DNA from 3 places in the Nonomuraea sp. MTCD27 genome. Region 3 is predicted to be linked to each of the others. Evidence: riboswitches for the same ligand, from Rfam matches in the RefSeq annotation. Region 3 holds a riboswitch; each other region holds the start of a gene.

What was found. Region 3 has a riboswitch for thiamine pyrophosphate ahead of thiC (phosphomethylpyrimidine synthase ThiC). Riboswitches for the same ligand answer to the same signal wherever they lie in the genome.
Region 1: linked by a shared signal. The riboswitch ahead of ACBJ59_RS06225 (FAD-dependent oxidoreductase) and the one ahead of thiC (phosphomethylpyrimidine synthase ThiC) in region 3 are both predicted to bind thiamine pyrophosphate.
Region 2: linked by a shared signal. The riboswitch ahead of ACBJ59_RS12630 (purine-cytosine permease family protein) and the one ahead of thiC (phosphomethylpyrimidine synthase ThiC) in region 3 are both predicted to bind thiamine pyrophosphate.

Annotation. Positions count from the first base shown of each region.
Region 1 covers NZ_JBGNUW010000002.1:361,890-371,701, forward strand. Annotated here, with positions in the region: gene allB (allantoinase AllB) at 1-697, shown strand, start outside; gene alc (allantoicase) at 698-1,642, shown strand; gene pknB (Stk1 family PASTA domain-containing Ser/Thr kinase) at 1,682-3,589, opposite strand; gene ACBJ59_RS06215 (thiazole synthase) at 3,743-4,498, opposite strand; gene thiS (sulfur carrier protein ThiS) at 4,491-4,691, opposite strand; gene ACBJ59_RS06225 (FAD-dependent oxidoreductase) at 4,688-5,872, opposite strand; TPP riboswitch at 5,862-5,978, opposite strand; gene ACBJ59_RS06230 (NAD(P)/FAD-dependent oxidoreductase) at 6,037-7,200, shown strand; gene ACBJ59_RS06235 (Rv2175c family DNA-binding protein) at 7,231-7,605, shown strand; gene thiE (thiamine phosphate synthase) at 7,583-8,221, shown strand; gene ACBJ59_RS06245 (polyprenyl synthetase family protein) at 8,792-9,812, opposite strand, start outside.
Region 2 covers NZ_JBGNUW010000004.1:108,451-118,262, reverse strand. Annotated here, with positions in the region: gene ACBJ59_RS12650 (winged helix-turn-helix transcriptional regulator) at 1-372, shown strand, start outside; gene ACBJ59_RS12645 (rhodanese-like domain-containing protein) at 369-692, shown strand; gene ACBJ59_RS12640 (hypothetical protein) at 924-1,346, opposite strand; gene ACBJ59_RS12635 (hypothetical protein) at 1,426-1,614, opposite strand; TPP riboswitch at 1,871-1,983, shown strand; gene ACBJ59_RS12630 (purine-cytosine permease family protein) at 1,974-3,311, shown strand; gene ACBJ59_RS12625 (methylated-DNA--[protein]-cysteine S-methyltransferase) at 3,271-3,849, opposite strand; gene ACBJ59_RS12620 (ATP-binding protein) at 3,945-5,813, shown strand; gene ACBJ59_RS12615 (ATP-binding protein) at 5,965-6,387, shown strand; gene ACBJ59_RS12610 (membrane protein insertase YidC) at 6,371-7,012, opposite strand; gene ACBJ59_RS12605 (DUF6412 domain-containing protein) at 7,097-7,297, opposite strand; gene ACBJ59_RS12600 (hypothetical protein) at 7,294-7,464, opposite strand; gene ACBJ59_RS12595 (response regulator transcription factor) at 7,559-8,254, shown strand; gene ACBJ59_RS12590 (sensor histidine kinase) at 8,251-9,357, shown strand; gene ACBJ59_RS12585 (hypothetical protein) at 9,374-9,646, opposite strand.
Region 3 covers NZ_JBGNUW010000009.1:275,549-285,360, forward strand. Annotated here, with positions in the region: gene ACBJ59_RS27030 (cellulose binding domain-containing protein) at 1-1,081, opposite strand, end outside; gene ACBJ59_RS27035 (universal stress protein) at 1,117-1,950, opposite strand; gene ACBJ59_RS27040 (hypothetical protein) at 1,963-2,313, opposite strand; TPP riboswitch at 2,404-2,516, shown strand; gene thiC (phosphomethylpyrimidine synthase ThiC) at 2,509-4,101, shown strand; gene ACBJ59_RS27050 (SDR family oxidoreductase) at 4,050-4,901, opposite strand; gene ACBJ59_RS27055 (glycine betaine ABC transporter substrate-binding protein) at 4,950-5,906, opposite strand; gene ACBJ59_RS27060 (ABC transporter permease) at 5,903-6,679, opposite strand; gene ACBJ59_RS27065 (ABC transporter ATP-binding protein) at 6,676-7,851, opposite strand; gene ACBJ59_RS27070 (ABC transporter permease) at 7,844-8,509, opposite strand; partial or broken gene ACBJ59_RS27075 (DUF6493 family protein) at 9,179-9,691, shown strand; gene ACBJ59_RS27080 (hypothetical protein) at 9,812-9,812, opposite strand, start outside.

The DNA.
Region 1 (9,812 bases), on a different contig from region 3:
CTCCCGGCCGGGGGAGTCCGAGCGCAGCGCCGTCGAGCGGGTCGTCCGGCTGGCCGCCGAGACCGGCTGCCGGGTGCACGTCCTGCACGTCTCCAGCGCCGCCTGCCTGGACGTCCTGGAGGCCGCCCAGGCCCGGGGCGTGGCGGTCTCGGCCGAGACCTGCCCGCACTACCTGACGCTGGCGGCCGAGCAGGTGCCCGAGGGCGGGACCGCGTACAAGTGCTGCCCGCCGATCCGCTCCGAGGCCAACCGCGACCTGCTGTGGGACGGGCTCGCGCGGGGGGTGCTGAGCTGTGTGGTGTCCGACCACTCGCCGTCCACGGCCGAGCTCAAGGTGCCCGACTTCGCCGCCGCGTGGGGTGGCATCGCCTCGCTCCAGCTCGGGTTGCCAGCCGTCTGGACGGAGGCCGCGCGCCGGGGGCACCGGCTGGGGGACGTGGTCCGCTGGATGTCGGCCAACCCCGCCGCCCTGGCCGGCATCTCCGGAAAAGGCGGGATAAAGGTCGGAAACGACGCCGATCTGGTGGCCTTCGATCCCGGCGCCGACAACCTGATCGACGCCGCCCGCCTCCACCACAAGAACCCCGTTACCCCCTACCACGGCCGCACCCTCAAGGGCGCCGTCCTGACCACCTGGCTGCGCGGCCACCCGGTGGACGGCACGCCGCACGGACGATTCCTGCCGGGAGCGCAGTAGATGATCCGCTTCACGACCCTGCCCGACCTCGCCCTGCGCACCCTCGGCGGGTCCGTCGTGGCGGCCAGCGACGAGTCGTTCGCCGAGAAGGAGAGCCTGATCCGGCCGGGCCGGCCGGAGTTCTCGCCCGCGACGTTCGGCAACAAGGGGCAGGTGTACGACGGGTGGGAGACCCGCCGCCGCCGCGAAGCCGGCCACGACTGGGCACTCGTACGGCTCGGCCTGCCCGGGGTGATCCGCGGCGTGGTGATCGACACCGCCTGGTTCAAGGGCAACTACCCGCCCCACGCGTCCGTGGCGGCCACCTGCGTGGCGGGCTACCCGTCACCGGCCGAGCTGCTGGCGGCGCCGTGGACGGAGATCGTGCCGAGGTCCGACCTCAAGGGGGACGCCGAGCACCACTTCGAGGTCGCCGACGAGTCCCGGTACACGCACGTACGGCTCAGCATCCACCCCGACGGCGGCGTCGCCCGCCTGCGGGTGCACGGCGAGGTGCGCCCCGACCTGTCCCTCTACGAGGGCCTCGGCCTCGACCTGGCCGCCCTCGCCAACGGCGGTCTGGTCACCGCCTGCTCCGACGAGTTCTACTCCGCGCCCAACAACGTCATCGCGCCGGGACTGGCCCGGCACCAGGCGGAGGGCTGGGAGACGGCCCGGCGGCGGGGCGAGGGCAACGACTGGCTCGTCATCCGGCTGGCCGGGCGCGGGATCGTCCGGCTGGCCGAGATCGACACCACGAACCTGCTGTTCAACGCGCCCGGCGCGGTGTCGCTGACGGGGCTGGACGGGGAGCGCGAGGTGGAGCTCCTGCCCAGGACCCGCCTGCAGCCCGACACGCCGCACCGCTTCCGCCTCGGCCACGCGGAGCCGGTGACGCACGTGCGGGTGGACATCCACCCGGACGGCGGCCTGGCCCGCGTCCGCCTGCACGGCCACCTCGCCTGACGGCATCGAGCGCCCCGGAGCCCCGGGGCGCTCGCCGGCTCACTGCCAGAGGTAGACCGTGGTGCCGGGCGGCCGCTCGCTGTTCGGGAGCGGCCGCTGGTACTGCACCACGCCCCGGTTGCCCAGCCGCTGCACCCGGACCTTGAACCCCAGCGCCTCCAGCTCCGCCTTGGCGTCGTTGATGTTCTTCCCGATCACCCCGGGCACCAGGCTGAACTGCTGGTCGTCGCGGCCCTCGTTGTCGCCGCGGAACCACTGCCAGAAGTCCGTCTGGCAGCGCGCCACCGTGATCATGACCGGCGCGCCCTTGTCCACCTCGGACTTGGCCTTGGGGGACTGGGCGATGACCGTGCACGGCTCGGCGTCGTCATCGACCTCGTTGACCTGCACCTGGAAGCCCTGCTGCCCGAGGTAGCCGGCGGCCTCGTCCTTCGGCATGCCGCCGACGTCGGGCATGACGAGCCCGGCGCTGACGTAGATGTCGATCGAGGCGTTCTTCTTGACCTTCTCGCCCACCTGCGGCGAGGTGCGGATCACCTTGTCGCGCTCGACCTCCTGGTTGGCCAGGCGCTTGACGGAGCCGACCGTCAGGCCCGCCTTGGCGATCGCGGCGCGGGCCTCGTTGCCGGTCATGGCCGACACGTCGGGCACCACGATGCGCTCGGGGCCCAGCGAGGGCACCAGCGTGATCGTGGAGCCCTTCTCCAGCTGGGATTCGGCCGCCGGGTCGGACCGCAGGATCAGGCCCTCGGCCAGCTTCTCGTCATAATGGCCGTCGGCCTCGCGCATCTTCAGGCCGAGCGCGGCGAGGTTCTTCTGGGCCACCGCCAGGTTCTTGCCGACCAGGTTGGGCACGGTGACGTATTCGGGCTGCGCGAAATACCAGCCCGTCAGCCCGACCGCCACCACCATCACGGCGGCGAGCACCACCAGGAACCAGTTGGGCCGGAACCCGCGCCGCCGCGGAACCTCGGCCCGCGGCTGGACCAGCGTGTGGGCGGGGGCGGCCAGCGGCACCGACCGGGCGGCCGACGCGCTCCCGGCCCTCGGCGGCTGGGAGTGCGCGTAGACCGGCCCCGTGCCCGGCGGTGTGGTCGTGCGCGGCAGCAACCGGTGCGCCTCGACCGCCGCCACGAGCATCGCGGTCGCGTCGGCGGGCCGGTCGTGCGGCTCGCGGGCGGTCGCGTGCGCCACCAGCGTGTCGATCAGCGGCGGCACGTCGGGCACCACCGACGACGGCGCCGGCACGGTGTCGTGGACGTGCCGGTAGGCCACCGACATCGGCGTCTCACCGTCGTACGGCTGCTGCCCGGTCACCAGCTCGAACAGCATGATGCCCGCGGCGTAGACGTCGCTGCGCACGTCGGCGGCGCCGGTGGTGACCTGCTCCGGCGCCATGTAGCCGATCGTGCCGATCATCACGCCGGTACGGGTCTGGTTGGTCGCCTCGATCGCCCTGGCCAGGCCGAAGTCGACGACCTTGACCCGGCCGTCGTCGGTCATCAGGACGTTTTCGGGCTTGACGTCGCGGTGCACCAACCCGGCCTGGTGGGCCGCGCCGAGGGCGGCGAGCACCGGGATCATGATCTCGAGCGCCTCACGGGCCGGCAGCCTGCCCCGCTCGCGCAGGATGTCGCGCAGGGTGCGGCCCGGGACGTATTCCATCGACAGGTAGACGACGTCGTTGTCGGTGCCCTGGTCGAAGACGTGCACCACGTTGGGATGGGAGAGGCTGGCCACCGACTTGGCCTCGCCGATGAACCGCCTGACGAAGGCCGGGTCCTCGGCGAGCGAGCGGTGCATGACCTTCAGCGCCACCGTCCGGTCGAGCCGGATGTCCAGCGCGAGGTAGACGGTCGCCATACCGCCCCGGGCGATCCGGCTCTCGATGCGGTAGCGCCCATCGAGGAGCCGCCCGACCAGGGGGTCCGCAGTCGTCGTATCCACCCCGCTGAGTTTACGGGCGTTTTGCCACTGGCAGGGCCCGGGCGCCCGAAACCGATGCGGAGACGTTCCCGTTGGAACGTCCCAGCTTCCGGCGAAGCGGACACGACCCCTCCCAGGTCACGACGGCCACCGGGGTCACGGGCGCCTCCGGGGTCACGGCGTCATCGGGGAGGACGCCTCGGCGTAGCGGCGGCGCGGGATGCGGCCCGCCTGCCGCGCCAGCCGCCCGGCGACCACGGCGCCCTTCATGGCCGCCGCCATGAGGTCGGGCCGCTGCGCCCTGGTGACGGCCGTGGCCAGCAGCACGGCGTCGCAGCCCAGCTCCATCGCCAGCGCGGCGTCGCTCGCCGTGCCGATGCCCGCGTCGAGGATCACCGGCACGCCGGCGGCCTCCACGATGAGCTCGATGTTGTGCGGGTTGCGGATGCCCAGCCCCGAGCCGATCGGCGCCCCCAGGGGCATCACGGCGGCGCAGCCGGCCTGCTCCAGCCGCCGGGCCAGCGCCGGGTCGTCCCCGATGTACGGCAGCACCACGAACCCGTCCGCCACCAGCCGCTCGGCCGCGTCGAACGTCTCGATCGGGTCCGGCAGCAGCGTCCGCTCGTCGGCGATGACCTCCAGCTTGACCCAGTTCGTGCCCAGGGCCTCCCTGGCCATCCGGGCCGTCAGCACGGCCTCGCCCGCGGTGAAGCAGCCGGCCGTGTTGGGCAGCACCTTGATGTCGCGCCTGTGCAGCACGTCCAGCACGGAGCCCCGTGAGCCGGGGTCGAGCCGCCGCATCGCCACCGTGGTCAGCTCGGTCCCCGACGCCGCCAGCGCCTGGTCGAGCACCTCCAGCGAGGGCGCGCCGCCGGTCCCCATGATGAGCCGGGAGGAGAACTTCTCCCCGGCGATGATCAGATCATCCACCTTGCACCGCCGTCAGAACCTCCACGCGGTCACGGTCGCGCAGCGCCGTCGAGTCCCAGGCGCCGCGCGTGACCACCTCGTCGTTCACGGCCACGGCCACTCCGGTGGTGACCGCGGTCAATATGCGTACGGCCTGCGCCACGGTGATGCCGTCGACCACCTTGTGCGCGGCCCCGTTGATGGTAACAATCATGAAATTTCCCGAAATCTCTCCGGCGTGCACAGGGCCGCCAGCTCGCTCTCCTCGCCCAGCAGGATGGCCGTCGTGAGCGGGGCCAGCAGCACGCCGCCCCGGTGGTGCCCGGTCGCGAACGCCAGCCCCGGTGTCCCGCTCGGCCCGATGACCGGCAGGTTGTCCGGTGTCCCCGGCCGCAGCCCCGCCACCACGTCGGCGACCTCCAGCTCGGTGACGCCCGGCACCAGCTCCCTGGCGTCCCGCAGCAGCTCGTAGAGCCCGCCGGCGGTCACCCGGGTGTCGAATCCCAGCTCCTCCTGCGTGGCCCCGACCACCAGCTCGCCGTCGCCCCGGGGGACCAGGTAGACGTACGAGCCGTGCACGGTTCCGCGTACGCACCGGCCGAGCAGCGGCTGCGGCGAGCGCAACCGCATGATCTGCCCCTTGACCGGCCGCACCGGCACCTCGGCCAGCTCGGCGCTCCAGGCCCCGGCCGCCACGACGACCCGCTCGGCCCGCAGCTCGGCGGGGTCGCCGTCCAGGCGCACGCCCGTGACCGCCCCACCTTCGCGCCCGCCCTCGCGCAGCAGCCCCGTCGCGCGGGCCCTGACCAGCGGCACGCCCCTCCGTTCCAGGGCGGCCAGCAGCGCCGCCGTCACGCGGCGCGGGTCGACCCAGGCGTCACCGGCCGCCAGCAGCCCGCCGCGCACGGAGGGTGCCAGCATCGGCTCCAGCCGACGGCACTCCCGCCCGGTCAGCCGCTCGACCGGCAGGCCCAGCTTGTCCATGAACGCCGCCAGCTCGTCCAGCGCCGCCAGGTCGTCGGCCCCGAACGCCACGTCGAGCGTCCCGTCCGACCGGAGATCCAGCCCTCGCCCCGCGCCGGGCCGGTTCGGCCCCTGCCCCGCGTCCGGCCGGTTCGGCCCCTGCTCCGCGCCCGGTCCGGCGGCTTCGTCCAGGCCGGCGTCGGCGGAGAGCTCGGCGGCGAAGGCGGGCCAGCGGCGCAGCGAGGCCATCCCCAGCCGCAGCAGCGGCGCCTCGGTGTAGGTCACCTCGCTGACCGGGGCCAGCATCCCCGCCGCCGCGTGCGAGGCACCCGTGCCCGGAGCCGGGTCGACCACGGTGACCTGCCGCCCCTCACGGGCCATCCGCCAGGCGACGGAAAGCCCGACGACCCCGCCACCCACGATCACGTCCACATGCGCTCCCTTCGCCGGCATGATCCGGATCAGGTGTCTTGCGGTCGAAGGCCCGGTGCAGCCTTCCTCTCAGCCCGGTTACGGCCGGACTCCCGCGCGTCTTACGTCCACAGCCTACGGCCTCGGTGCGACGTCCACGCACCGCCCCCGTTATGGTCATCAACGTGAAGCATGTCGTGGTGGTGGGAGCGGGCCTGGCCGGAGTGCGTACGGTCGAGGCACTGCGCGGGCGCGGGTTCGACGGCCGGATCACCCTGGTGGGCCAGGAGCGCCACCGCCCCTACGACCGCCCGCCCCTGTCCAAGGCCGTCCTGGCCGGCGACGCCGACTCCAGCTACGTCGAGACCGACCTCGAGTCCATGGGCGTCGACTTCTGGCCCGGCGTCAGCGCCAAGTCGCTGCGCGAGGGCGTCGTGGAGACCACCGAGGGCGAGATCGGCTACGACAGCCTGGTCATCGCCACCGGCGCCGAGCCGATCAGGCTGCCCGGCGACGGCCCCCAGCACGTGCTGCGCACCATCGACGACGCCCACGAGCTCAGGGCCATGCTCGTCCCCGGCGCCCGCCTCGCCATCGTCGGCGCCGGCTGGATCGGCGCGGAGGTGGCCACGGCGGCCCGCCGCGCCGGCTGCGAGGTGACGGTGATCGAGTCCGCCGAGACCCCGCTCGCGACCGCCGTCGGCACCGAGATCGGGGCCCGCACCGAGCGCTGGTACGACGGCATCGACCTGCGGCTCGGCACCATGGTCGACTCCGTGGACGAGGGTGGCGTGCGGCTGGTGGGCGGCGAGTTCGTCGAGGCCCACGCGGTCGTCACCGGCATCGGCGTGCGCCCGGCGGTCGAATGGCTGGCCGGCGCCGACATCGACCTCCACAACGGCGTCGTCACCGACGAGCACCTGCGCGCCTCGCTCCCGAACACGGTCGCCGTGGGCGACTGCGCCGCCTGGTGGTCGCGCCGCTGGCAGGTCAGGCTCAGGGTGGAACACTGGGACACCGCGCTCAACGCCCCCGAGGTCGCCGCCGCGACACTGCTGGGGGAGGAAGCCGTGTACGATCCGGTGCCATACTTCTGGTCCGAGCAGTTCGGGCACATGGTGCAATACTCCGGCCACCACCCCGCGGGGGAACGGCTGGTCTATCGAGGAGAGCCCGAGGGCAAGTGGTCGGCCGTCTGGCTCACCGCCGGCGACACCCTCGCCGCGGTGCTCGCCGTGGACCGGCCGCGCGATCTCGTACAGGGGCGGCGGATCATCGAGGCGGGCCACCGCCTCGACGCGGAACGCCTGGTAGATCCACAAGTCCCCCTACGGGATTGTGTTGTTTGAGCAAGGACGGCATGTGGTAGTTGTGGTTTCGTGACGCTTTCTGTTGCACAGATCGACCGGGAGACCGAGCAGCTCGTCGACGAGTGGCTCACGCTCCCCGAAGTGGCCTCGCGCCTTGACCTTTCGATCGGGCGGGCCAAGCAGCTCCTCAAGGACCACAAGCTCCTCGGCGTGCGCCGCGGGAGCGGCGGGCCACAGGTGCCCGCGGTGTTCCTCGATGGGAAGGACGTGATGAAGGGCCTGCCCGGCACGCTGACCGTGTTGCAGGACGCCGGCTACGACGATGTCGAGTCGCTGCGCTGGCTCTTCACCCCAGACGAGTCGCTGCCCGGATCGCCCATAGAGGCGATCAAGGCCGGCCGTCATACCGAGGTCAAGCGGCGTGCCCAAGCCCTCGCTTTCTGAGGCCCGCCTCTATCTCTGCACAGACGGCCGCCGCGACCGCGGCGACCTGGCAGAGTTCCTCGATTCGGTGCTGGCCGGGGGCGTGGACATCATCCAGCTGCGGGAGAAGGGCCTGGAGGCTCGCGAAGAACTCGCGCTCCTCGAGATCTTCCGCGACGCCTGCGACCGGCACGGCAAGCTGCTGGCCGTCAACGACCGGGCGGACATCGCCTACGCCGCCCGGCCCGACGTGCTCCACCTGGGGCAGGACGACCTTCCCGTGACGGTCGCGCGAGAGATACTCGGCGACGACATCGTCATCGGACGGTCCACCCACTCCGCCGCCGAGGCTTCCGCCGCGGCCGTGGAGGAGGGCGTCGACTACTTCTGCTGCGGCCCCGTCTGGCCCACGCCCACCAAGCCGGGCCGCCCGGCCCCCGGCCCGCCGCTGCTCAGGCATGTGGCGTCGCTGGGGACGTCGCGGCCGTGGTTCGGGATCGGCGGCATCGACCTCGCCAACCTCGACGAGGTGATGTCGTACGGCGTGCGCCGGGCGGTGGTGGTCCGGGCGATCACCGACGCCGACGACCCCGGGGCCGCGGCGGCGGAGTTCGCCAAGCGGCTGTCGGCCCGCTGACCCCGAGGCGCCCGCCCTGACAGCGGGCGCCTCCAACGGCCCCGGCTCCGCGGTCCCGGCGGCTCCGGCTCCGCGGGCCCGGCTCCGCGGTCCCGGCGGCTCCGGCTCCGCGGGCCCGGCTCCGCGGTCCTGGCGGCCCCGGCTCCGCGGTCCTGGCCTGCCCGATCGCCGTTTGCCCGCGCGCTTTCACGCGCCGCCGCCGCGCCCGGCTTCCGCGCCCGGCTTCCGCGCCCGGCTTCCGCGCCCGGCTTCCGCGCCCACCGCCGCGCCTAGCTTCCGTGCCCGTTGCTTCCATGCCCGTTCTTCGGGCGCCGCCTTCCGGGCGTCACGTCCGGGAGATGTGGTGGCGGGCTCGGGGCCTCGGCCGGTGTTCGCGCGCCGCTTTCCCGCGCCCGTCCTTCGCGCTGCGGTGCCGTGCCTCCTTCGAGCGTGGCCTGTCCGGTCGCCGCCTGTGCCCGGGCCTGTGCGCCGTCTCCGTGCGCTGCGTACGTGAGGTGTGTTCGGGGTGCGAGGCCGTCGGCCCGTTACGGCGCGTTGGGTCCAGGCCCGGTGGCCAGCGGAGCGGGGTGGTCAGGTTTTGCGGGAGGTGGCGGCGATGGCGAGGTCGGTGAGGGCGGCGCGGGAGTCGGGGGTGACCGGGGCCGCGTCGAGCGCCGCCAGCGCCTCCCCCAGGTAGTCGCCGATCAGGTCCTCGCATTCCTGCAGCGCACCCGTGTCGTCGATGATCCGCCGCAGTGACGCCACCCCGCGCTCGTCCAGCGCCGGATCCCCCAGCAGCCGCCGCACCGTGGCGGCCTGCGCCGGGGAGGCGGCCGCGAGCGTGCGGGCCACCAGCATCGTGCGCTTGCCCTCCCGCAGGTCGTCCCCCGCGGGCTTGCCCGTCTGGGCCGGGTCGCCGAACACCCCCAGGATGTCGTCGCGGAGCTGGAACGCGATCCCGACCCGCCTGCCGTAGCCGGTGCACAGGTCGTCCATCCACGGCGCGAGCTCCCGGGCGGCGAGCACCAGGCCGAGCCTGAGCGGCTGCTCCACCGAGTATTTGCCGCTCTTGTACAGCGCCACCCGCAGCGCCGAGTCGAACGTGTTCTCCCCGTGCGCCTGCTCCAGCAGGTCGAGGTATTGCCCGCACATCAGCTCGGTGCGCATGTGGTCGTGGACCGGCTGGGCGGCCTCCAGCGACTCGCGCGGCAGGCCGCTGGCCCGCCACATCTCGCCCGACCAGATCAGCAGCAGGTTGCCCAGCAGGATCGCGGCGCCCTCGCCGAACTGCTGCGCCGAGCCGTACCAGCCGGACTTCTCGTGCATCGCCTGGAAGCGGCGGTGCGCGGACGGCATGCCCCTGCGCAGGTCGCTCTTGTCCATCACGTCGTCGTGCACCAGCGCGCTGGCCTGGAGCAGCTCAAGAGAGGCGGCGGCGCGGAAGACGCCGGGCTCGTCCGTGCCGCCCGCGCCGCGCCAGCCCCAGTAACAGAACGCCGGACGCAGCCGCTTGCCGCCGGACAGCAGCTCGTCGGCCGCCGTGCGCAGCGGGGCGAACTCGGGGTCGCCGCCGGGGGGCAGCTGCCGTTCGACGAACTCTCCGAGGGCACGC
Region 2 (9,812 bases), on a different contig from region 3:
GTACGCCAGTGGGACACCCGCGAGGACTGCGAGGTCCGGCAGATCCTCGACCGCATCGCGGACAAGTGGTCGCTGCTGGTGATCGCCCTGCTCGACTGCCAGAGCCTGCGCTTCACCCAGCTCCGCCGCGAGATCGACGGCGTCAGCCAGCGCATGCTCAGCGTCACCCTGCGCCAGCTCGAACGCGACGGCCTGGTCACCCGCACGGTTCACCCCGTGGTGCCGCCCCGGGTGGACTACGCGCTGACGCCGCTCGGCCGTACGCTGCACCAGACCATCAAGTCCCTGGTCACGTGGACCGAGGAGCACCAGGCGGAGATCGCGGAGGCGCGTGCGGCCTACGACTCGCGGCGCGAGATGATGGAGCCATGACCGTTCCTGAGATCGAGGCCAACGCCGTTCCCGCCGACGCTTACCTGCTCGACGTCCGTGAGCAGGACGAATGGCTGGCCGGGCACGCGCCCGAAGCCGTGCACATCCCCATGACGCAGATCCAGGGCCGGGTCGACGAGGTGCCCGGCGACCGGACGGTCTACGTCGTGTGCCGGGTGGGCGGCCGTTCGCTGCAGGTCGCGGCCTGGCTCAACCAGCTCGGGCGCGACGCGGTCAACGTCGGGGGCGGCATGCAGTCGTGGGAGTCCGCGCGCCGGCCGATGGTCAGCGAGACGGGCCAGGAGCCCTTCGTGGCATGAGGCGGCGTTACCGCGGTGCGGCACCGGGCCCGGTCGATGGAGATCGCCTTCGAGTAGTTGCAGCGCGAGATTCACCATCCACGCCGCCTTCTCCTCCGACGGCGAGGCCGAGCTCGGCAGGCCGGCGGCGTACGTTCCAGCTTCGCTTCCGGTCACGGCGAACTCGCCCTGCTCGCCGACGCCTTCGGTTACCGCCTACGCCGACCAGCTGAGAGCCTGAGCGTCAGCGGCTCAGGTGTACTGGTTGTCTCGGGACAGGCTGTAGTCGCAAGCCAGGTGCTGGCCTGATCGCTTGTAGATGCACACCCTCACGCGGACCACCCGTATGGGTTTGGGGCCGGTGCGGACGAAGTTTCCGAAGTTGGTGCCGTGGGAGCCGCAGCTGGTGTCCACCTTCCAGGCGCTGTACCCGGTGGTCAGGTCGGTGTGCGTCCACTCCATCTGGGCCCGCACCCCATGGTTGTCAGCGGGGCAGATGTCGCGCACCGTGAAGTTCCGAAAGACGACCCTCGTCCGGCTGACGAAGTCGACGGTCGTCCGGACGTACCCGGCGCCGGCTCTGTCCGGGTTTTCCACGCGGGCGGAGGACACTCCGTCGGCCGCCTGCGCCGGGCTTGCCACCAGCAGCCCGCTCAACGCTGCGATTCCCAGCACGGCGCCCAGAATGCGTGTCTTCAACAGTCCTCCAGCAAGAGATGTCTCGGTTGGTTCGGTTGGCCGTGGAACGTGAACTTCAGCTCTCCCGCGTGGCCGCGGGGGAGACGTGCGAGGTGACGTCTTCGAAGGCGGTGAGCACCGCACAGGTGGCGCCGGGGTGCCGGATGTCGTCGTCTCTGATGACGATGGGCTTTCCGGCCACACCCGGGCGGGTCAGGGTCGCCTCGCCTGGTTCCAGGGGGGTGGAATACGGCCCGAGGTTCACCGGAGCGATCGTTGCACTCCTCGGCAGCACCGTGGAATATGCCGGGAATATGCCTGGTCGCCCGGCAGTGATGTACAGCGTGGCTTGGAGAATGCGTGCGTGGGCAGCCCGCCGACGCGGTGCGAGAGGCCAGCTGTTCGTCCTGCGGACCTGCACGGACTCTCCCGAGGGCGCGATGGCAGCTACCCGGTGGTGGCCGATCTAGGACGAATGGTGCATCATGGGGGCGCGAGCTGGGATGATCCCGGCTTCGTGTACCAACCCCCGCGGGAGCTTGGGGCAACCAGGCTGAGAGGGTAGCTACTGCTGCTGCCGACCGCATGAACCTGTCCGGGTAATGCCGGCGTAGGGAGTGTGCGATGACGCATGGCGTCGAAGAAGTTCCGCTGACCCTCGAAGGCCGCCCGCCGAAGACCCTCGGCGTGCTCGACCAGGGCGCTCTCTGGGCGAACCTCGGGGTCAGCCTCCTCGGCTTCTCCGGAGCCCTGCTCCTGCTCAACCCGCTCGGCGACGCCCCGCTCAGCCTGGCCGCGGTGCTGGTGGCCACGGTGGTGGGCAGCCTGATCGGCACCGCCATGGTGGGCCTGTCCGCCATCCCCGGCACGCAGACCGGGCAGCCGGCGATGGTGCTGCTGCGCGGGCTGTTCGGGGCCAGGATCTCCTACGTGCCCACGGTGCTGAACATCGTGCAGATGATCGGCTGGGGGGCCTTCGAGCTCTGGGTGATCGCGAAGGGTGCCACCGCGATCTTCGGCTCGGTGCCGTACCAGGTGTGGGTGGTCGTGGCGGGGGTGCTGACCACCGCGCTGACGATCTGGCCGCTCGGGTCGATCCGGCTGCTGCGCCGGTACGTCACCGTCGGCGTGATCATCGCGATGATCTGGTTCACGGTGTTCTTCCTGCGCGACGCCCCCTCCCCGGAGGGCGGGAGCTGGACGGCCTTCCCCGCCGCGGTCGACTACGTGATCGCGCTCTCGGTGTCCTGGGTGCCGATGGCCGCCGACTTCGCCCGCCACTCGCGCTCCAGCAGGGCCGCCTTCACCGGCGTGGTCGGCGGATACACCCTGGCCCAGGTGGCGTGTCTGGGGCTGGGCGTGTACGCGGTGGCCCTCGCGGGCGCCGCCGGGGTGCAGGCCGACCAGACGTCGGTGTTCGGGCCGTTCGTGGCGGTGCCGCTGGGCGCGCTGTTCTTCGGCATCCTGGTCCTGCGCGAGACCGACCAGTCCTTCGCCAACGTCTACTCCACCACGGTCTCGCTGCAGAACCTGATGCCGCGGATGGACCGGCGCGTCTTCTCCGTCGGCATCGGCGTGCTCACCGTGGTGATCGCCCTGCTGGTGGACGTCACCTCGTACGGGGTGTTCCTCGGCCTGATCGGGGCGGTGTTCGTGCCGATGTTCGCGGTGCTCGCCGTGGACTACTTCCTGCTGCGCCGCGGCACGGGCTGGAACACCGCGGAGGACGCGCCCTCGCGCTGGTCGATGCTGGTGCCGTGGGCGCTGGGCTTCGCCGCCTACTGGCTGACGACCTCGACGCCGACGATCCCCCAGTGGGACGCGTGGTGGGCGGGCGTGCGCGAGGTCCTCGGCTTCGTCCGGCAGCCGTGGATGAACGGCGCCCTGGGCGGTGCCTTGGTGGCCGCGCTGGTGACGCTGCTCATCGGGCTGCTGGCCCGGCGGTCCGCCGCTCGACGTTGAGCAGGTGCTGCTTGGCGGCCGCGCCCCCCGCGTAGTCGCCGAGCGCGCCGTCCTCGCGCACCACCCGGTGGCAGGGCACGATCACGCAGATGGGGTTGGAGGCCAGCGCGTTGCCGATCGCCCGCAGCGCGCGCGGCCGGCCGATGCTCTCGCCGATCTGCTCCAGCGTGGTGGTGGTGCCATAGGGGACCGCCATGGTCTTCTGCAGCACCGTGCGCGCGAAAGTCGTGGCCAGCGTCAGGTCCACCGGCGTGGCGAACGCGCGCAGCCGCCCCGAGAAGTAGGCGTCGAGCTCCCTGCGCACCGGGTCGAGGCGTCGCGCGTCGGGCCCGATGAACCTGCCCACATGCCTGCTGACCAGCTCGAAGACGTCGTTTTCCGGCTCGAAGCTGCAGGCGGCGATGCCCTTGCCGGTCACCGCCAGCACCATCCTGCCCACGGCCCCGTCGTAGGTGCCGAAGGCGATGTCCGGTGGTGTGTCACCCCGATAGGTGCTGGAGGTCACCCGCAGCAGGGCATCGAGATCGTTGCTCGACATACCCCTCACCCTCCCACCCGCCAGGAATTACCGTGACCGCAGCGTATCGGACGGATCGCCCGACGCACCCACCGCGCCACGTGCACTATGGAGGTGTGGGGGACGAATGGGCCGGTAGTGACGATGAGATCGCTCGCGCGGCGCTCGCCAGCTCGCCCAACGCCGTCGTGGCGCTCGATCGGGACCAGAGCGTGCTGGTGTGGAACGCCGCGGCCGAGCGCGTGTTCGGGTGGCCGGCGGAGGAGCTGCTCGGGCGCAGGGCGCCGATCGTGCCTGACGAGCTGACCGCCGAGCACAACGCCGTGCTGGAACGCGTACGCACGGGGGAGCCCGTGTCGTTGCGCACCAAGCGCGTGCGCAGCGACGGCACGGTGCTCGACCTGCGGGTGGACATCAGCGCCCTGCGGCTGGGCAACGCCGTGGGCGGTTACGTGTGCGTCTACCACCCCGCCCGGGCCGACGAGGTGGCCAGGAACCGGATGGCGCGCCGGGCCAGGCTCGTGCGCCGGCTGACCGACGTGGTCGGCGACATCAACTCCGAGCTGGAGCTGTCGGCCGTGCTCGACCGGATCTCCGCCAACCTCACCGAACTCACCGGGGCGGACGCGGGCGGGTTCGTGCTGATCGAGGGTGACAGGTTGCGGGTGGTCAGCACGTACCAGTTGCCGGACACGATCAGGGGCGCCACCAGCGACCTGCGTACGAGCCTCGTGGACAAGCTTTTACGCACCGGCAAGACCGTGATGCTGGAGTCCGACGGGCTCGACGACCTGGTGTGGGCGCGGCTCAACGGCCTGCACACGATCGCGCTCGGCCTGGCGGCGGTCGGCGGGCGCCCGTACGGCGCGCTCTACTCGCTGTTCGCCCGGCGCAGGCCGGGGCACCTGGAGCTGGAGCTGCTGGAGCTGCTGGCCGGGCATGCGGGGATCGCCGTCGGCAACGCGGTGGCCTACCAGGAGGCGGTGCGGCAGCGGGCGCACGAGCGGGCCGTGTTCGACGCCAGCGCCGACGGCATCGCCGTGCTCGACCAGGCCGGCCACGTGGTGCGGTGGAACCCGGCCGCCGCCGAGCTGACCGCGTTGCCCGCCGCGTCCGTGATCGGCGGGCCGCCGCCGTTCCCGCTGCCCAAGCCGGGCGAGAAGGTCACCTCCCAGATGGACAACGGGCGGTGGCTGGACGTGGTGAGCGCGCAGATCGAGGAGACCGGCGAGGTGGTCGTCGACTTCCGCGACGTGACCGCGGCCAAGGAGCTGGAGGAGGCCAAGGACCTGTTCCTGGCCACGACCAGCCACGAGCTGCGTACGCCGATCACGATCGTGCGGGGGTTCGCCAGCACGCTGGACTCGCGCTGGGACAAGATGGGCGACCCCGAGCGCCGCTCCGCCGTGCACACGATCGCCGAGCGGGCCAGGTCCCTGGGCGAGCTCATGGACCACCTGCTGCTGGGCGCCAGGGCCGGGGCCGACGAGCTCAAGGTGCGGATCGAGGAGTTCGACCTGGCCGAGCGGATCGACGCGGCCACGCTGGGGCTGCCCGCCCTGTCTGACCGGCACCGGGTCGAGGTGGTCATGCCGGACGGGCTGCCGTACGTGCTGGGCGACGCGCTGGCCACGGACATCGTCCTGGGGCAGTTGCTGGAGAACGCGTTCAAGTACTCGCCGAAGGGCGGGCTGATCAGCGTCGAGGCGTGGCCGGAGGACGACAACGTCGTCGTGGTGGTCGACGACGAGGGGGTCGGCATCGCCCCGGCCGACAGGGAGCGGATCTTCGAGCGCTTCGTCCAGGTGGACAGCGGCGACCGAAGACGGTTTGGTGGAGTGGGGCTCGGTCTCTACATCGTCCGCAGTCTCGCCAGGGCGCAGGGCGGAGATGTCAGCGCTCATCCGAGGCCTGGAGGAGGCACCAGAATGCGGCTCGTACTGAGATGCGTTTCCACTATCGGATCCGACACACCGATGCGGTAACGAGGTGGTCACGGTTGAGCTGATCTATCGTCCAATGTGTACAAGCTGTGATCGAGATGCGGTTTCTGGGATTGAGTAACGGGGCATTTCGGTCGTACCGGGGAGTGTTCCCGCGGGGGGCACAGGTAACGGGGAGGTGGGTGTGTCAAGCGTGGTGCTGCTGCCGTACGCGCCGTCCAGCGTTGCCGTCGCCCGCCAGCGTCTGAGCACTGACCTGCAGGACAGTGGGGTCTTTTCCGCCGCGATCGACGATGCCGTGCTGGTGGTGAGCGAGTTGCTGAGCAACGCGCTGCGGCACGCGCATCCGCTGCCGTCGGGCATGGTGAGGGTTGCCTGGCTACGCAGTGACGATCACATCGAAGTGGCGGTGAGCGATGGGGGTGCGGCCACCGAGCCGCGGGCGGGCCGCCCGACCCTGTCCTCGCTCGGGGGCCGGGGGCTCGGCATCGTGGAATACGTGGCCGAGAGCTGGGGGGTCAGGCACGACGGGGACACGACGACCGTATGGGCCATCCTGCCCGCCCCCAGTCAATCGATGAACGGGCAGGTGGCGGCACTCAGAGAGGCCGGCTAGCGAGCACGGCCCGCTCGCTGACGGTCCAGGCCGTGGAGACGAGCAGATAGAGGCCGGCCGCCAGGGGGAGCACCAGAGCGGCCAGCACGGAGCCGTACGGCAGCAGCCGCATGATCTTCTTCATCAGCTCCGGCTGCTCTTCCTGAACCTTGATCTGCCGGGCGGAGAACCACGCCACCGCCACGATCAGCAGAATGACCAATACAAAGACCAAAACCGGCATGCTGACCAGACCGTAATTGGCTACCAACCCCGCCACCTGCTGCCCCAGCGGAGCCCCGAAAAGGTCGTGCCCGGCGAGCGCGGTCGGATGCGTGGCCACCCGGTACATCAGCCACATGAACGGCAACTGCGCCAGCATCGGCATGAACCCCGCGAACGGCGACGTGCCTTCCTTGGCGTAGAGCGCGGACAGTTCCTTCGACAGGCGCTCCGGGTTGCGCCCGTGCCGCTGCTGCAGCTCGCGCAGCTTGGGGGCGAGCCGCTCGCGGATCTTCATCGTACGGGCCTGGCGCACGTTGAGCGGCAGCAGCAGAAGGCGTACGGCCAGCGTGAACAGCACGATCCCGAGCGCGGCGCTGCCGCCGGACATGCCGATGACAAAGGTGACGAGAGAATCGATCATGAGCCCTTGTTCCCTAGGAGAGGCGGACGAGGGGCTCACTCGTCTCACAGAGGGAGCCCCGCCTTACTGGAAAGCGGGGCATGCCTAGGGGGCTCGCGGGCGCGAACGACCGGCCGCGTCCGGATCGCGCTGCCGCTGGAAGGCCGTGCGGCGCGCATAGGTCAGCGGGAAGCTCGGCGGCTCTCCGCTGAGCGTGGGCAGCAGCGTGGCCGCCCACGTGGCCAGCAGCAGGATCGCCACCATGGTGATCCCCACCAGCCACGGATCGAACAGGATCTGCGTCACTGCGAGCGCGACTTGCCCACCACGGTGACCGCGACGAAGACGAGCAGAGCGACCACACCGACGATCAAAGCGAGCTTGACCAGGCCGACCAGCATCGGCAGCAAGAAGTTGAACAGCACGAAGAGACCCAGCAAGGTCCCTATGACGAGCATCACGACTCTACCCATGAGGCAACCGTACGTCCTGGGGACATGATCCGCGAGCCTTACGAACCAATGACGTACATGTCACTTACGTGCACCACGGCCGTACCGTGAAGTCGTGAACACGCGCATCCTGGTGGTGGACGACGATCCCACGGTCTCCGAGGTCGTGGCGCGCTATCTGGAGCGCGACGGGCACGAGGTCGAGTGCGTCGGCGACGGCGTCGAGGCGCTGCGCAGGGCGCTGGCGAACCCGCCCGACCTCATGGTGCTCGACCTGATGCTGCCCAAGATCGACGGGCTGCAGGTGTGCAGGAAGCTCAGGGAGCGCTGGCCGGTCCCGGTGATCATGCTGACCGCGCTCGGCGAGGAGATCGACCGGGTGGTCGGGCTGGAGACCGGGGCCGACGACTACGTCACCAAGCCGTTCAGCCCGCGCGAGCTGGCGCTGCGCGTGCAGTCGGTGCTGCGGCGGGCGCGCGGGGCCTCCGTCACCGGGGGCACGGGGGTGCTCCGCGACGGCGACCTGGTGGTGGACGTGGGGGCCCACGAGGTACGGCGGCGCGACGCCGAGGTGATGCTGACGGCCCGGGAGTTCGACCTGCTGGCCTACCTCATGCGTAACCCGCGGCAGGCGTTCAGCCGGTCGGCGCTGCTCAACCAGGTGTGGGGATGGTCGTTCGGCGACTCGTCAACCGTGACCGTGCACGTGCGGCGGCTGCGGGAGAAGATCGAGCCCGACCCGACCGAGCCGCGCAGGATCGTCACGGTGTGGGGGGTCGGCTACCGGTACGAGCCGCTGGAGGGCCCATGATGCCCAAGCCGGGGGACCTGCCCATGGTCGTGGGCGTCACGGCCGGGCTCGGGCTGCTGGTCGCGCTGGCGGGCATCTGGGTGATGTGGCGGCTGCGTACCAGGTCCATCGGGGTGATGCTGGCCGTGGTCGTGGTGGTCGCGGTGGCGGCCACGCTGGCGGGCGTCGTGGCGATCATCACCAAGATGATCATCGAGGGGCCGACCAAGGACTTCGTGCTGAGCGTGGTGGCCGTGGGCGGGCTGGTGGGGCTGGGGGTGGCGTTCGTGCTGGCCAAGCGGGTGGTCGGGGAGAGCAGGCGGCTGGTGGCGGCCGTACGCGACCTGCCGTTCGTCGCGCCCCAGGGGCTGCCGGCCGAGCTGCAGACGATCGCGAACACCCTTGAGGAGGCGTACGCGCGGGAGCGGGCCCTGGAGGGGGCGCGGCGGGAGCTGGTGGCGTGGGTGAGCCACGACCTGCGTACGCCGCTGGCCGGGATGCGCGCCATGGCCGAGGCGCTGGAGGACGGGGTGGTGTCCGACTCCGGGACGGTCGCGCGCTACCACAGGCAGATCAGGCTCGAGGTGGAGCGGCTGTCGGGGATGGTGGACGACCTGTTCGAGCTGTCGCGGATCCACGCCGGGTCGCTGCGGCTGTCGCGGGCCAGGATCGGGCTGGCCGACCTCGTCGCCGACACGCTGGCCGGGGCGGAGCCGCTCGCCCGGGCCAAAGGGGTGCTGCTCACGGCCGAGGCGGCGGCCGCGGTGCCGGTGGAGGCCGACGCGGGGGCCCTCGGCCGGGCCCTGGGCAACCTGGTGGTCAACGCCATCCGGCACACGCCGTCCGACCGGGCCGTGGTGCTCAGGGCCGGGGTGGATGCGGAGGGGATGGCCTGTTTGTCGGTCACGGACTGTTGCGGGGGGATACCCGAGGAGGATCTGCCTCGGGTGTTCGAAGTGGCCTTCCGGGGGGAGGCTGCTCGTACTCCTACCGCCGATGGAGGGGCCGGGCTGGGGCTGGCCATCGCGCAAGGGATCGTGGAGGCGCACGACGGGGTGATCGGGGTGGTCAACGACGGGCCGGGGTGCCGGTTCGAGATCCGGCTTCCCCTGGTCAGCGGCTGACGGCCGGTCTTGCCCCTCAGGCGCTCTCCGGCAGATCCCGCGATGCACCGAAGGACTCCGACATTGCCCGAAATGTCGGGCAAGGCCAGCGCCACATGCAGCTCCGGCACCGCAGGATCGGGTGGGCGGTGTCGCTCGTGATGCCCCCCGCGTCCCGCGGCTGGTGGAGATCGAGCAACCTGAGCCCCAGCTCCGTGAACCTGAGCAGCTCGGTGCGCGCCCCGGCGAGGAACTCCAGGTCCTCGATGGCGAGCCGGGTGCGGATGGGGACGTAGCCTTCGTGGTTCACCAGGCCGCGCAGGCGCCCCGCTTGGTCATGCCATGACGTCGCCTTCTCTGTGCTGATGAGGATGGTCTCCAGGCGTTCTCGGAGCCCCTGACGCTGTGGATCTTCGGGTTTGTCGGCCTTCATCGATGCGGGGCCCGTCGCGCGTGCCCCAGCCCCTCCCTCTCCG
Region 3 (9,812 bases):
TGTTGGTGCCGTTCCAGGAGGCCAGGAAGCCGAACGCGGTGGAGGCCCCGGGCGCCAGCAGGCCGTTCCAGCCGGCGTTGCGTACCGTCACCGAGGAGCCGCTCGCGCTCAGCGTGCCGCCCCAGAGCTGGGTGACCCGCTGGCCGTCGGCGAACGTCCACGCCACCGTCCACGCGTTCATCGGCGTGGTGCCGGCGTTCTTGACGATGACCTCGCCCTGGAAGCCGCCCTGCCACTGACCGGTGTTGCTGTACGTGGCCGTGCAGCCGCCGGGCGGCGGCGGGGTCGTGGTGGTGGCGGTGGGCGTGGCGGTGCCGGACAGTGCCTCGACCAGGGGCGGGTACCACTTGTCGGACATCTTCTGGTCGCCCGCGGCGTTCGGGTGCACCCCGTCGTAGGTGTCGGTGGCCGTGCTGAAGCCCGTCCACTGGTCCACCACCGTGATCGGCGACTGCGCGGTGCTGGTGGCCGCGGCCCAGGCGGGGATGGCGTTGTTGAAGTTCACGGCCCGCTGGGCGCAGTCCGCGCAGGAGGACGGGTTCATCGGGATGATCTTGGCGACGAGGATCTTCATGCCGGGGTTGCTCGCCCGCATCTGGTTGACGAGCGTGGTGAACGAGCCGAGGATCGTCGCCGGCGCGATGTTGCTCCACACGTCGTTGGTGCCCAGGTGCATCAGCACGACGTCGGGCCGGGTGGCGGAGAGCCAGCCGGGCAGCAGGTTCTGGCCGGCGATGTTGGTGGCGAGGTAGCCGCCGTGGCCCTCGTTGTCGCCGTCGTGCGCGACCCCGCAGCCCTGGGGCGGGAGGGTGCCGACGAAGTCGACGTTCGTGTGGCCGGTGCTCTGGAGGCGGTTCCAGAGCAGGGCCCGCCAGCAGCCGGGGGATCCGGTGATCGAGTCGCCCAGGGGCATGATCCTGGTGGCGGCGGCGCCGGCCGACGCGGTGGTGGCGAACAACACCGCGGCGGCCAGGGCCAGCATCGCGGCCAGCGCGGCGCCGGTCTTGGGCATCGTCTGCTCCCGTCGTAGCCTGCGCAGATCGTAGGAGCGCGGGCTCGCGGCGGAAAGGGAGACGATCATCGCGGGGGCGTGACCTGGGGCGACGCATGTAACTTTCAGGCGCGGACCACGGCCAGGGGGCAGGGGGCGTGGTGGAGCAGGGCCTGGCTGATCGAGCCGATGAGCATGCCCGCGAGCTGGCCGTGCCCGCGCGAGCCGACCACGAGCAGGTCGGCGCCGGAAGCGGCCTCCTTGAGCACCTCCATGGGGTGCCCGTGGACGACCTCCGCCACCACGTCCACCCCGGGATGCCGCTCCCGGTGCGCGGTCAGCGACTCCTTCAACCTCCGCAGCGTGTCCTGCTCGCTCTCGCGGTCGGCCGGCTCGAAGCCGCTCACGTGCGGCCAGGCCCACGCCTGTACGGCGTGCAGCCGGGCGCCGCGCAGCTCGGCCTCGTGGAAGGCGAACTCCAGTGCCCGCCCGGCGCCGGGCGAGCCGTCGGTCCCGGCCACGATCTCGCCGCGCGGGGTGTCGGGGCGCCCGTGGATCAGTACGACGTTCGTACGCGCGTGCGCGGACACTCCGTACGCGACCGACCCGACCAGCAACCCCCGGACGCCGCCGATCCCGCGGCTGCCGACGACCAGCAGCTCGGCCCCCTCGGACGCCTTGACCAGCGCGGAGCGGGGATCGCCGGGCAGCAGGACGCCCTCCACCCGCACCTGCGGCCACTCCCGGCGGGCCCGCTCCTCCGCCGAGGTGAGCACCGTGTTCGCGCCGTCGCGCATCCACCGGGCCACCTCGGCGTAGCGGACGGCGCCCTGCTCGCACACCCACTTCGGTACGGCGTGCGCGACGGTCAGCGGCGCCTGGCGCAGCTCCGCCTCGGCCGCGGCCCACCCGGCCGCCTCAAGGCCGGTGCGGGAGCCGTCCACCCCTACGATGATCACGTCCCAGCCCCCTCAGGACAGCGCGTAGCATTCCACCTCGGCGCGGCGGAACGGCAGCCCCTGGGCCTCCGAGTCACGGACGCACGCGCGTTCGGACCTGCTGAGCCGCAGCGTGCCGCAGACGGTCACGCCGGAGTAGGACCGGCAGTCGAGGCTTCTGTCGGTTCTGCCGACGCGGTACATCTCTCTGACCGCGGCCCGGCATTTCGCCTTCCCGGTGTCGGCGTAGCGGCACTGGGCGATCAGGGTGTCGTACTGTTCCTGGCTTACTTCGTGCTGATCGATGCCGTCCCCGGCGGCGGCGGTGGCGCCGGACGCGGCCATCACGACGAGTAGTCCTGCGACAGCGGCGATTCTCTTCATGTTTCCCCTGATGGGGAGCCTACCGCCGAGGGCGCTCGTCAAACCTCGCCGCGCGGGTTTCGGCCGGGGGCACATCTGGGTACGATCTTCGCCGTCCAACGCGGGAGCCCGGTGGAGACCGGGCTGAGAGGACGGCTGACAGCCGCCGACCGCCAGAACCTGCTCCGGGTAATGCCGGCGAAGGGAGTTTGCGCGATGACTGACGCGCGCTTCACCAAGATCTACCACGGCGACCTGCGCGTGCCGATGCGCGAGGTGCGGCTGTCCGACGGCTCGGCGGTGACGCTGTACGACACCTCGGGCCCGTACACCGACCCGTCCTTCCGGCCCGACCTCCGGCAGGGGCTGCCGCGCCTGCGCGAGGGGTGGATCCACGAGCGCGGGGCGGCGGGCGAGCCGGTCACGCAGGTCGCCTGCGCCCGGCGCGGGCTGGTGACCAGGGAGATGGAGTTCGTGGCCGTGCGCGAGGGCGTCACCCCCGAGTTCGTCCGGCAGGAGGTCGCGGCGGGCCGGGCCATCATCCCCGCGAACGTCAACCACCCCGAGTCCGAGCCGATGATCATCGGCCGCAACTTCCTGGTGAAGATCAACGCCAACATCGGCAACTCCGCCGTGACCTCCTCCATCGAGGAGGAGGTCGAGAAGATGACCTGGGCCACGCGCTGGGGCGCCGACACGATCATGGACCTGTCCACCGGCGACGACATCCACGAGACGCGCGAGTGGATCCTGCGCAACTCGCCCGTCCCGGTCGGCACCGTGCCCATCTACCAGGCGCTGGAGAAGGTCAAGGGCCGGCCGGAGGCGCTGTCGTGGGAGGTCTACCGCGACACGCTGGTCGAGCAGTGCGAGCAGGGCGTCGACTACGTGACCGTGCACGCGGGGGTGCGGCTGGAGTTCGTGCCGCTCACCGCCCGCCGCAAGACCGGGATCGTCTCGCGCGGGGGCTCGATCATGGCCGCCTGGTGCCTGGCGCACCACCGCGAGAGCTTCCTGTACGAGAACTTTGCCGAGATGTGCGAAATCCTGGCCCGCTACGACGTGTCGTTCTCGCTCGGCGACGGGCTCAGGCCCGGCTCGATCGCCGACGCCAACGACGAGGCCCAGTTCGCCGAGCTGCGCACGCTGGGGGAGCTGACCGCGATCGCGCGTGAGCACGACGTCCAGGTGATGATCGAGGGCCCCGGGCACGTGCCCATGCACAAGATCAAGGAGAACGTGGACCTGCAGCGCGAGCTCTGCGACGACGCTCCGTTCTACACGCTGGGCCCGCTGGTGACGGACATCGCCCCCGGATACGACCACATCACCTCGGGCATCGGGGCCGCCATGATCGGCTGGTTCGGCACCGCCATGCTCTGCTACGTCACCCCCAAGGAGCACCTCGGCCTGCCGGACAAGGACGACGTCAAGACCGGCGTGATCACGTACAAGATCGCCGCCCACGCCGCCGACCTGGCCAAGGGGCACCCGCAGGCGCAGGCGTGGGACGACGCGCTGTCGGACGCGCGGTTCGAGTTCCGCTGGGAGGACCAGTTCGACCTCTCGCTCGACCCCGACACGGCGCGGTCCTTCCACGATGAGACGCTGCCCGCCGCACCTGCCAAGACCGCGCACTTCTGCTCGATGTGCGGGCCCAAGTTCTGCTCGATGCGGATCAGCCACGACATCCGGGAGGCGGGCTTCGCGGAGAAGTCGGCCGAGTTCCGGCAGCGCGGCGGCACCGTCTACGTCGATCAGCCCGGCAGGGTCTCCCCGCCGACGGGGGCCAGCACCTCGCCGGTGTAGTACGACGACATGCGCCCGGAGGCGAAGAACACGTACGAGGGGGCGATCTCGTCCGGGTCGGCCGGCCGGCCCATCGGCACGTGCTCGCCGAACTTGCCCACCTTCTCCTCGGGCATCGTGGCCGGGATCAGCGGCGTCCACACCGGCCCCGGCGCCACGGCGTTGACCCGGATGCCGCGCTCGACCAGGTTCTGGGCCATGGAGTAGGTGAAGGCGTTGATGGCGCCCTTCGTGGCGGCGTAGTCGATGAGCGACTTGTTGCCGCGCAGGCCGTTGATCGAGGAGGTGTTGACGATCGCGGAGCCCTCCCGCAGGTGCGGGAGGGCCGCCTTGGTGACGCGGTAGTAGCTGTGGATGTTGACCGCGAACGTGCGCTCCCACTGCTCGTCGGTCAGCTCCTCCAGGCCGCTCACCGGCGCCTGGTAGGCGACGTTGTTCACCAGCACGTCCAGGCCGCCCAGCTCGGCGACGGCCTGCTCGACGACCGACGCGCAGTGGGCGCTGTCGGCCAGGTCGCCGGGCAGCAGCACGCAGCGCCGGCCGGTCTCCTCGACCAGCTTGCGGGTGTGGGCGGCGTCCTCGTGCTCGCTCAGGTACGCGATCGCGACGTCCGCCCCCTCCTTGGCGAAGGCCACGGCGACCGCCCGGCCGATGCCCGAGTCGCCGCCGGTGATGAGGGCCTTCCTGCCGCTCAGCAGGTCACGGCCCACGTAGTCGCGCATCTCGTCACGCGGCTCCGGAGCCATCTCGCCGGTGCGACCCGGGTACGGCTGGGTCTGGGGTGGTGGTGTTTCCGACATGAACAGCGGCCTGCCCGTGTTCGGGTATGGCTAACGCCAGCGGATCGCCTACTTCACGAAGCCCTGTGACCTCAGCCAGTCGCGGGCCACCAGCACCGGCACGTCGCCGTCCACGTCCACCTTGGCGTTGAGGTCGCGCATCACGTCGTCGGTCAGCCGGGCGCTGATGGGAGCGAAGATGCGCGCGATCTCCGGGTGCGCGTCGGCCAGCTCGCGCCGCAGGGTCACGGCCGCGTTGTACTGCGGGAAGAAGCGCCTGTCGTCCTCCAGCAGGACCAGGTCGAGGGCCTTGACGCGGCCGTCGGTCGTGGTGACCATGCCCATGGCGCACTGGCCGCGGGCGACGGAGTCGTACAGGACGCCGACCGAGACCCGCCGCACGTTCCCCCTGGGGACGTCCTTGCCGTACTCCAGGCCGTAGCCTCTCAGCATGCCGAGGAAGCCGTCGTCCCGGCCGAAGGTCTCGTGGTCGACGCAGTACGTCCGCTGGTCCACGGGGATCCTGGTCATGTCCGAGATCTTCGTCAGGCCCCATCGGCCGGCCGTGGCGCGCGTGACGCCGATCGAGTAGCTGTTGTTCAGCGGGGCCGGGGGCAGCCAGACGATGCCGTTCCTGCGCAGGTCGAGGTCGCGTACGGCCTCGAACTGCCGCTCCGCCCCCGGCACCGGGTCGGCCTGGCCGAGGTAGGTGATCCAGCCGGTGCCGGTGTACTCCCACATCAGGTCGGCGTCGGCGCGCGTCAGCGAGGCGCGGGCGTTCACGCTGCCCTGGACGTTCGTCTGGTCGGCCACGTCCGCCCCGGCGGCGGTGAGGGCGAGCACCGCGATCTTGCCGAGCACCAGCTGCTCGGTGAACTCCTTGGACGTCACCCGCACCGTCGTGCCCTGGAGCGAGGGCACCGGGCGGATGCTGCCCGGCTCGACCGGCGGCACGAACGACGACGCGGGCCGCAGCCCGCACGCGGCGACGGTGAGCAGGAACAGCACGGCCGTGAGAGCCCTCACGACAGCCCCTTCGGCGCGAGGAGCCGCTGCGCGAGCCCGCCCAGCCAGTCGATGAGCAGCGCCAGCACCGCCATCAGCACGCACCCGGTGACCAGGACCAGGTTGCGCTGGGTGCTCACGCCCGCGGTGATCAGGTCGCCGAGCCCGCCCGCGCCGATGAACGCCGCGACGCCCGCCGTGCCCACGTTCAGCACCAGCGTGGTCCGTACGCCCGACATGATGACCGGCGCCGCCATCGGCAGCTCCACCCGGAACAGCACTCCCGCCGCCGACATTCCGATGCCCCGGCCGGCGTCGACCAGCCGCGGGTCCACCTGCTCGATCCCCACCATCGTGTTGCGCAGCGTCGGCAGCAGCCCGTACGCGAACAGCGCGGCCACCGCCGTCCAGAACCCGATCCGGAACAGCACCGCCAGCAGCACGACCAGCCCCACCGACGGGATGGCCTGACCCAGGTTCACCAGCGACAGCACGATCGGCGTCACCCGGCGCAGCCCGCGCCGGGTGAGCAGCACGCCCAGCGGCAGCGCCACCGCCAGCACCAGCACGGTCGAGTAGAACACCAGCTGGACGTGCTCCCACGTGCGCCGGAGGATGAACGGCAGGCCGAGCGAGCCGCGCTCGATGCTGTCGAGCGGCACGACCTGCGTGCAGGCCACCATCGCGACGCCCACGGCCAGATAGCACAGCGGGGGCAGGAACGCGTGCCAGGACCGGCCGATCCGGGGCTCCGGCGTCGCCGCCTCCTTGGCGGCCGCGCTCTCGACGGTCACGTGGCATCGCCTCTCCGCAGGCGGCGCTCGCGCTCGTGGGCCTTGATCGACTGGATCGCGCTCTGCACCGTGCCCAGGGACAGCGCCCCCGCGTACGCCTGCCGCCTGCCCACCACCGGCACGATGTCGGTGTCGGCGTTGAGCAGCGCCTCCAGGGCGTCCTGCAGCGTCATCCGGTGCCCGATGGAGGCGGTGACGGGGTCGCCGACCGTGCCCACCCGGCCGATGCGCCCATGGAGGTCGGCCAGGGCGATCCACCTGAGCGGGCGGCGCATCCCGTCGGTGATCAGCGCGTAACCGCGGCCGTCGCGCTCGACCTCGTGGAGCAGCTCGTGCGCGTCGGCGTCCTCGGAGGCGTACGGAACCTGGTCCAGCTCGATGTCGCCCACCTTGGTCAGGCGCAGCAGGCGCATGGAGGAGCCGGCGCCCAGGAACTGCTCGACGTACTCGCTCGCCGGGTTCGTGAGGATCTCGGCCGGTCTGGCGTACTGCACGACGTGCCCGGGGCGCTCCATGATCGCGATGTGGTCGCCGATCTTGAGGGCTTCGTCCACGTCGTGGGTGACGAAGACGATCGTCTTGGCCAGGTCGTCCTGGAGGCGGAGGAGCTCGTCCTGGAGGCGTTCGCGGCTGATGGGGTCGAGGGCGCCGAACGGCTCGTCCATGAGCAGCACGGGGGGGTCGGCGGCCAGCGCCCTGGCCACGCCCACGCGCTGCTGCTGCCCGCCGGAGAGGCGGCGCGGGAAGCTGTCGCGGAACGTGTCCGGCTCCAGGCCCACCAGCGTGAGCAGCTCGTCGACGCGCCCGGCGATCCGCCGCTTGTCCCAGCCGAGCATCCTGGGCACCTGGGCGATGTTGGCGGCCACGGTCATGTGGGGGAACAGGCCGGCCTGCTGGATGACGTACCCGATGTGCCGCCGCAGCCGGTCGGGGTCGATGTCCCGGGAGTTCTGGCCGCCGATGAGGATGTCGCCCGAGGTGGGCTCGATCAAGCGGTTGATCATGCGCATGGTCGTGGTCTTGCCGCACCCGGAGGGGCCGAGCAGGACCACGATCTCGCCTGCCGGGATGTGCAGGTCCAGCTCCTGTACGGCCGGGGCCTCACCCCCGGGGAACGCCTTGGTCACCTTCCGCAGCTCGATCGGCACGCCGCCGGTGGGCCGGTCAGCCACGCGCGCCTCCCGCGGCCGGACGTTCCCGTGTGGTCGTGAGCCGTCCGAGCAGCACGAAGCAGGCGTCGAAGGCGAGCGCGAGGATCGCCACCCCGATCGTCCCGGTCAGTGTGGAGTTGACGGCGTTCGCCCCGCCGAGCCGGGCCAGCCCGGAGAAGATCTGCTCGCCCAGGCCGGGGCCGGAGACGTACGCGGCGACGGCGGCGATGCCCATGGAGAGCTGCGTGGCGACGCGGATGCCCGTGAGGATCACCGGCCAGGCCAGCGGCAGCTCGACCCTGGCCAGCGCCCGGCGGCGGCTCATGCCGAGGCCGCGGGCGGCGTCCACCAGCATGGGGTCGACGCTCTGGAGGCCGACGACGGTGTTGCGGACGATCGGGAGCAGCGCGTACAGCACGATGGCGGTCACACTAGGCGCCACGCCGAGCCCGAGCAGGGGGATGAGCAGCCCCAGCATGGCCAGCGACGGGATCGTGAACAGGACCCCCGCGCTCGCCGTCGCCAGGTTCGCCACTTTCGGGCGGCGGTAGGTGAGCACGCCCGCGAGCACGCCGATCAGTGCCGCCACCAGGACGCATTGGGCGACCATGGCGGCGTGCTGGACCGCCTCGAAGACGATGAGATCCCACCTGTCCTCGATGTACTCCCACAGGCTCATCAGCTTGGTACGTAACCGGTGCCTCATGCCTCAAACGGCTCATCAGTGGTTCTTGATCGTTTGTCGTGGCGGACCCCTACAGTTCTTTCCACAACGACGTCGGAGGAGCCGAGAATGACCGCCTGGCGCGAGATCCGCCGCCTCATCCACGCGGGTGACGCCGACGACCTCATCGACCGGCTGGTCACCTTGGGCCCCGCCGACCGCGGATCTGTGGCCGCGGAGCTCCGCGGCCACCTCCCCGTCCTGCGCGCCCGGGCCGAGTCCGGGCGGGCGTCGCTGTGGAACGAGGACGGCTGGGAGGAGCTGCCGCTCGAGCCCTGGGAGCAGTGGGCCGAGCTGACGCGCCTGGCGGGGGCGGGCACGCTGGGCACGGCCGCCGCCGTGGCCGCCTGGGTGACCCGCCGCGACCTCCTGACCGAGCATCGCCACCTGCCGTCCGCCGGCTTCGGCGACCCGGCGCCGATGGTGCGCCTCCTCGGCCACCGGCCCGCCGCCTGGCAGGCGGACCTCGCCGTCCGCCTGGCCGGCAGGCTCCGGGGCCCGCGGGATCCCGGGGTCCCGCTCGCCCTCGCGCTGCTGCGCCACACGGCCGTCGCCCCGCCCCCGCACGATCCGCTGGTGGTGGCGTGGGTCTCCGGCGGAGTCGCCGCCTCGTCCGATCCCCTCATGCCCGCCTTGGTGCCCCGCCTCTTCGAGGCCGAGGGGGTCGGGCGCGCGCTTCGGCACGAGCGCGCGGCTCCGCCCACGGGCTGGCTGAAGCTGCTCGGGGGCCTTGACCGGGAGGAGATCCTCGACGGTTGCGTCCGCCGCTTCCTGCGCGGCGGCACGGCGCAGGACCTGCGTTTCTTCGCGCGCCTGCACGAGCTGCTCGCGCCGACCGCCGCCGAGGTGGGGCGCCGCCGCCGCGACTACGTGCGGCTCCTGCCCGTGGCGCCGGGCCCGGTGGCCGACCTCGCCCTCCACCACCTCCGCAGCCTCGGCGCCCACGATCCCGCCGAGGTCACGGAGGCGCTCGAAGGGCTGCTGTTCAGGGCCGAGACCAAGCTGGTGCGCGCCGGTCTCACGTGGTTCGACGAGACGGTACGCGAGTCGCCGGCGCTCGCGGACGACCTGGCACCGGCCCTGGTGCTGGCGTTCGGCCACGAGTCGTACCCCGTCCAGGGCAGGGCCGCGCAACTCGCGCTCAAACACCGCGGGCGCTTCGGCGCGGCCGGAGCCGAGCGGATCAGGGCCGCGCTCAAGGCCCTGCCCCCGGCTCTCGAGGCCCGCCTCGTCCCGGCGTTCCCGGGGTCGCGGCGGT